Linked DNA regions of Desulforamulus hydrothermalis Lam5 = DSM 18033. The protein of the gene in region 2 interacts with the protein of the main gene of each other region in a pairwise test. Links are inferred from orthologs where the notes say so. Each region holds a gene or a part of one and is shown on either strand. Other genes may lie near its edges. The genes, in order: DESHY_RS11070 and sfsA.

Region 1 (3,523 bases), on a different replicon or contig from region 2:
GATTACCACTTCGGAAATTAAGGTTTCCTGTGTTATTAAAAGATCTGAAACCCAAAAGGCCGTCCGGGCCCTGCACAAAAAATTTAAGCTGGACAACCTGGAAGAAGCCATTAAGTACGGCAAATAAGACTGGCTTGAACGGAACAAAAGTATAAAATTTTATTCCCAAATGAAAGTATGCTCCCTTGATGGCAAACGTTGAAAATCCGTTTACCATCAAGGGAGCTTTTTTGAAAAAAATCCGGTTTGCCAAAATACTTGGTTGACTATTGTTGAGCGCATTGTTTTTCCACGATAATGCGGCCCAACTCCCGGGAACGCTGGGTAGCCCGCAAAACCGCCCGGCGAATGACGCCTTGAAAATTCCCCTTGTTTAATTCATTAATACCGGCCATGGTGGTCCCGTTGGGGGAGGTTACCTGTTGCCGTAATACTTCGGGTGGTTCGCCTGTTTCCAAAAGCATTTTGGCAGCTCCCACCAATGTTTTTAAGACCAGGGGTCTGGCTAATTCTCTGGGTATGCCGGCATTTTCCCCGGCTTTTTCCAGGGCTTCCACCAGGTAATAAATATAAGCCGGACCGCTGCCGGACAAGCCTGTTACTGCGTCCAGCAGAGTTTCCTCCAAGATGACCACTTCGCCCATTTTGCGAAAAATTTCTGCCGCCAGCCCCAACTGATCCTGATTGGTATAACGACCGGCACACAGACCGGTGGCTGATTCCAATACGGCACAGGAAGTATTGGGCATGGCCCGCACCACAGGTACGGCCAGGCCCAGTCCGTCCTCAATCAGTGAGGTGGGAATACCGGCCAGCACAGAAATAATCAGTTGATTTTCCTTGACCGCCCCTGTCAGTTCTTGCAGAGCAGAATAGATATCCTGGGGTTTCATGGCCAGAATAATGACATCTGCCTCACCGGCAGCAGATTTTTTATTATCAACCGGGACAATGCCGTAATAGTTGCGCAAGAAGTTTAATCGTTCCTGGTTGCTGCGGTTAGACACCCGGATATCCCCCGGACGCACGGTACCGGTAGACAGCAGGCCTTTAACCATAGATTCACAGATATTGCCGGCGCCTACAAAAAAGAAAGTCTTTCCTTCCAGCATGTGCAATCCCCCTTTAATTTTATGAACGAACTTGGCCGGTTCCCCTGACCACATATTTATAGCTGGTCAGTTCCCTGAGCCCCATGGGGCCGCGGGCATGCAGTTTCTGGGTGCTGATGCCGATTTCGGCGCCAAAACCATATTGGAAGCCGTCCGTAAAACGGGTGGAGGCGTTGTGGTAAACTGCCGCCGCGTCCACCAGCTTTAAAAACCGGGAGGCAGTTTCCTGATTATTGGTAACAATACTTTCTGAATGACCTGTGCCGTAGGTTTGAATATGCGCCAGTGCTTCTTCCAAGGTTGCCACGATTTTAACAGCCAGTACGGGTGCCAGAAACTCGGTGGACCAATCATCCCGGTCTGCCAATTTGACGTCCGGCTGAAGTTCCAGCACAGCCGGGCAGCCGCGAATTTCCACGCCCCTTTGGCGTAGGGCTTGCAGGGCTTCCGGCAGCCAGGCAGCGGCAATGTTCCGGTGCACCAGGAGAGTTTCGGCGGCATTGCAAACACCATAGCGCTGGCACTTGGCATTCAGAATAATTTCCAGAGCCATAGCAGGATCGGCATCTTTATCCACATAGACATGGCAATTTCCGACGCCGGTTTCAATCACCGGTACGGTGGCGGTTTCCACCACCCGTTTAATCAGGCCGGCGCCACCCCGGGGAATAACCAGATCTAATAAACCGTTGAGGCGCAGCATTTCATCCACCGCAGACCGGTCTTCGGTATCGATAAACTGTACTGCAGCTACCGGCACAGCAGTGCCTGCCAGCCCCTTTTTAATCGAGTTTACCAGTGCCCGGTTGCTGTTCAAGGCGCTGGAGCTGCCCCTTAACAGCACTGCGCTGCCCGCTTTTAAACACAGGGCGCAGGTATCCACCGTTACATTGGGGCGGGCTTCATAAACCATGCCGATTACACCCATAGGAACCCGTACTTTATCAATAAGTAAACCATTGGGGCGTTGCCATGACTCTGTTATTTCCCCTACCGGGTCAGGCAATGCGGCTACCTGCTTAACACCTTCTACCATATCATCAATGCGGGCGGCGTTCAGGGCCAGACGGTCCAGCAGAGCAGGACTGAGGCCAGCCTGTTTGCCCCTGGCCAGATCCTCCTGGTTAGCGTACAGGATGCTGTCTTTGTCTGCCAGCAGTTGTTGGGCAACTTTCAGCAAAGCAGAATTTTTATCTGCGGTTGTCAGGGTGGCCAGCTGTCTGGAGGCTTCTTTGGCTTGACGTGCCAACTCTCTTACGATTGACATAATGAAAAACTCCTTTCGCAAACTAACCAATCTCGATGAATAACTTCCAAGCCACGTTGGGGATTTTTTATAACCAGTTTCAGGTCATCGGATGACAGGTTGGAAATGCCGCGGGCCAATTCAATCCCCCGGTCGTCCTCTACCGCCACCACACTGCCGGCGGGAAAGGTTCCTTTTACTGCGGTGACACCTACTGCCAAAAGGCTTTTATTGTCTTCAGTCAATGCTTTGACAGCCCCCCGGTCAATGGTCAGGGTGCCTCTGGCCACACTGCCAAAGGCAATCCATTGTTTGCGGCTGCGCAAACAGCGGGGTGACGGTTCAAAGCAGGTGCCTGGCCGTTCGCCCGCTGCCACCGCGAGAATGACCGAAGGATCTTTGCCGCAGGTAACCACCGTACGCACACCGCTGCGGGCAGCAATGCGGGCGGCAGCCAGCTTGGTGCGCATGCCGCCGGTACCTACCGGGCTACCGCTGCCGCCGGCTGCCTGCATAATGTTTTCATCTACCTGGCGAACCACCGGGATTAACCTGGCCTGCGGGTCTTTACGGGGATCACCGCTGTACAGACCGTCTATATCTGTCAGGATAACCAGCAGTGCGGCTTCCACCAATCCTGCCACCAAAGCACTCAGGGTATCGTTATCGCCAAAACGTATTTCAGCAAAAGCTACCGTGTCGTTTTCATTAACAATCGGCAGCACTTGACGATTCAGCAACACGTTAAATGTGTTGCGGGCATTTAGATAGCGACGGCGGTGCGCCAGATCTTCTTTTGTTAATAACACCTGGCCTACCTGAATACCCCTGGCCTGAAACAAGTCGTTATATTTTTCCATCAACAGGCCCTGCCCGACAGCGGCAGCAGCCTGCCTTTCCGGCATGGTTAAGTTGGAGCGGTGCCAACCCAGTTGCCCCAGACCGGCAGCCACTGCTCCGGAAGAAACCAGGACCGGCTGCCAGCCCCGGCGCAAAAGCTCAGTTATGGCATCAGCCAGGGCAGCCATACGGGAGTCATCCAGTAATCCTTTGCTATCAGTCAGGCTGCTGCTGCCGATTTTTATGACAATTCGTTGACAGTGATCCATACTTGCACCCCCTGCAGTTTCCAAAACAAAAACCCTTCCGTCCCAAAAGGACGAAA
Region 2 (3,000 bases):
TAAAGCAAATTCTTTGCGACCTTTTCCCATGCCATAGCGGCCCAATTCTTTAAAACTGACTATAAAGTAAGGTAAGTATTCAATGGCTTTACCCACAAGAATAAGGTTAAAAGTAAGTTGTTCCCCAGCTGCATAGTGGGTTTTGGTATCAAGGGGCGGTTCAAGGATAAATGGTCTGGGAATAGATTCGTAGTTGCGTAAGGCCTGCCCACCGGGTGCCGGGGTGGTTTCAAAAATGTAAACATAAGGACATGATGTTTTTAATAAACAATTCTTGCAGATATTATTACGCTGGGCACAGGCAATACGCTGAAAGGCACTGCCAAAGCCCCCCCGCAGGGTACTCCCCTTGTAAGGTGGAAGAACCAGCCCGTCTGCTCCCGCCTTTAGCACCACTTCATACTTGACCAGTTTGAAACGCTCAAGCAAGATATATAGCCCCCTTGTAAATGGGAAATAAATTTAAATTACAATTCTCCTTTTTCTATAATTTTCCTCTTTATTATGCAGAATATTCCATATTTTTTATAAAACAAAAACCGGTCCTCGGACCGGCTTACATTTGCATTAACTTCCAACATATATATATATGTATTGTTTCAGTGCCGCTATTAAATCTACTCCTTAACGTAACAAGCTACAATTTCACCGTAGTACATAACGTGGTAGTCGCCTTTGGCGTAGGCCAGTTTCTTAATGTTTTCTGCCACCAAAGCAGGTTCCATGGACTGCCGGTAGATAACCTTGCACTCATAGTGCAAATCACATTCACCGATAACCGGCGTGTTGACTACTTTCCCGGGTTCCGGGGTGAGCTTGCATTCCTTAAATTTATCAAATTCGCGGCCTGATTTAGTACCGCAAAAAGCCAGAGCTTTTTTCAAATCTTTTTTGACAGGGATGCTGACCGTAAATTCTTGGGCGTTTTCTAACAAATGGTAGGTATACCTGGATTTCCGAACCATCACCACAAAAACCGGCTTTTGCCAGATGAAGCCCACAGTACCCCAGCCGATGGTCATAGTGTTTAGTTTGTCACCATCTTTGACGGTTAGAAAGGCTCCTTTAGGCAGTTGCTCCAGCAGTTCCTTTAAATGGTCGTTGTACTTGACGTCTTCTTTCATTTGCTCCACTCCTCCTCTATAACTGGACAGGCAAGTAATGCTGCAGCCTGACAGTACTTCTGGTAACTTGGCAAGACAGGGCGGATATTTCCACGCCGGCAGCGGCAGCCTGGCGCAGAGCCCGGGCAAAGGGTGGGTCGGCAGCCTGGTTGGGAGAAAAGCCGGCAGCATCCTCCCGCTGTACCACAAATATAACTGCCGCCCGTATACCGGCAGCCGCCGCCCGGGCCAGTTCCAGCAAGTGTTTGGTGCCCCGTTCGGACGGGGCATCCGGAAACTTGGCAACCCCTTCTTCCACCAGGGTTACAGATTTTACTTCCATCAAGCACCTGCCGGCAGCACCGCTCAGATAAAAATCAAAGCGGCTTGCCCCGTAGCCCACTTCTTTCTTTATTTCTTGATAACCGGCAAACTGATCCAATATGCCGCCGGCCAGGGCCAGGTTGATAAGCCGGTTGGGCAGCAGGGAGTCCACCGAAACCAAAACTCCCCCAAAAGCAGCCAGGTGTATACGGTAGCCGGTTTTTTTACCCGGCGGCATGGCCGCCACATAAACCCGGTTACCGGGAAAAAGCAGCTCCTTCATTCTGCCGGAACTTGGCACATGGGCGTCATAAGGCCGGCCCGCCACTTCCACCCTGCCGACAAAGCGGTTTTTTCTGTTCAAGAAAACCGCTTCCGTCAGTTCAGGCAAGAGAATTGCCGCCTTCTCGGCCGCTTTATTGTGTCCATTCAAATTCCCAGTTGCCAATGCGTACTATGTCGCCTTCCTTTACTCCGGCATTCAGCAACCCCTGTTCAAGGCCCATCAGTTTCATAATCCTCTGCAGGCGTTCCACCGATTCTTCCTCTTCCAGGTAAGTCATGGCTACATGCCGTTCAATTTCTTTGCCGGTTACCCGCCAGTTGCCATCTATGTCACGCTTTATTTTAAACCGCTCAGCCGGCTGGAAAACCGTCAGCCGCTCCTCTGCCGGTTGGGCCGCTTCTTTTTTAGGCAGCTTCTCTAAAAGTTCTGCCACCCGGTGGATAATTGCCGTTAATCCCTGGCCGGTGGCAGCCGACACAGGAAAAATTTCGTATTGCCGGCCAAAGGCCTCTTTAATGCGCTCCAAATTCTCCGCCGCCTGGGGCATAATGTCCATTTTGTTGGCGGCAATGATTTGTGGCCGCTGGGCCAGCTGGGGATCGTACAGAGCCAGCTCCCGGTTGATAATTTTTATATCTTCCACCGGATCCCTTCCTTCGGTGCCGGCGGTATCCACCACATGGATCAGCAGGCGGGTGCGTTCGGTATGCCGTAAAAATTCGTGGCCCAGGCCCACTCCCTGGGAAGCCCCTTCAATCAGGCCCGGTATGTCGGCCAACACAAAACTGCGCTCATCTCCCGCATCAACCACACCTAGGTTGGGAACCAGGGTGGTAAAAGGATAATCGGCAATTTTAGGTTTGGCGGCAGAAACCATAGAAATAAAGGTTGATTTGCCGGCATTGGGAAAACCGATGAGGCCCACGTCGGCAATCAGCTTTAATTCCAATTCCACCCAGAGTTCTTCGCCCGGTTCGCCCTTTTCGGCGATTCTGGGAGCTTTGTTGGTTCCCGAAGCAAAGTGTACATTGCCACGGCCACCCCTGCCGCCCCGGGCAACCACCACCTGCTGGCCGCCCTCAACCAGATCGGCAATCAGGCGGCCGGTTTCAGCTTCCCGCACCACTGTACCCGCCGGCACTTTGACAATTAAGTCTTCACCGGCCGCCCCGTTCATGTTTTTTCCCATCCCGTGGCCGCCCCGCTGTGCCTTAAAGTGTTTCTTGTAGCGAAAATCCTGCAGGGTATTCAAGCCTTCATCCGCAATAAAAATAACATCTCCGCCGC

What was found.
Region 1: the proteins of sfsA (region 2) and DESHY_RS11070 interact in binary tests that used the Escherichia coli proteins (3 or more experiments, as listed by UniProt). The link is inferred for Desulforamulus hydrothermalis Lam5 = DSM 18033 from one-to-one orthologs.

What each region holds. Positions count from the first base shown.
Region 1 is NZ_CAOS01000013.1:201,553-205,075, forward strand. The notes cover bases 256-3,255. They hold DESHY_RS11070 (glutamate-5-semialdehyde dehydrogenase), read right to left. Parts: upstream 2,380-3,255; coding sequence 1,132-2,379; downstream 256-1,131. Other genes in these bases: proC (pyrroline-5-carboxylate reductase), read right to left, coding at 267-1,112; proB (glutamate 5-kinase), read right to left, coding at 2,367-3,255. Outside these bases: DESHY_RS11060 (aspartate kinase), read left to right, coding at 1-127; more of proB, read right to left, coding at 3,256-3,467. UniProt on the Escherichia coli protein: Catalyzes the NADPH-dependent reduction of L-glutamate 5-phosphate into L-glutamate 5-semialdehyde and phosphate. The product spontaneously undergoes cyclization to form 1-pyrroline-5-carboxylate.
Region 2 is NZ_CAOS01000004.1:58,894-61,893, reverse strand. It holds sfsA (DNA/RNA nuclease SfsA), read right to left. Parts: upstream 1,861-3,000; coding sequence 1,141-1,860; downstream 1-1,140. Other genes in the region: obgE (GTPase ObgE), read right to left, coding at 1,844-3,000; DESHY_RS04275 (flavin reductase family protein), read right to left, coding at 618-1,124; cas6 (CRISPR system precrRNA processing endoribonuclease RAMP protein Cas6), read right to left, coding at 1-429. UniProt on the Escherichia coli protein: Binds to DNA non-specifically. Could be a regulatory factor involved in maltose metabolism.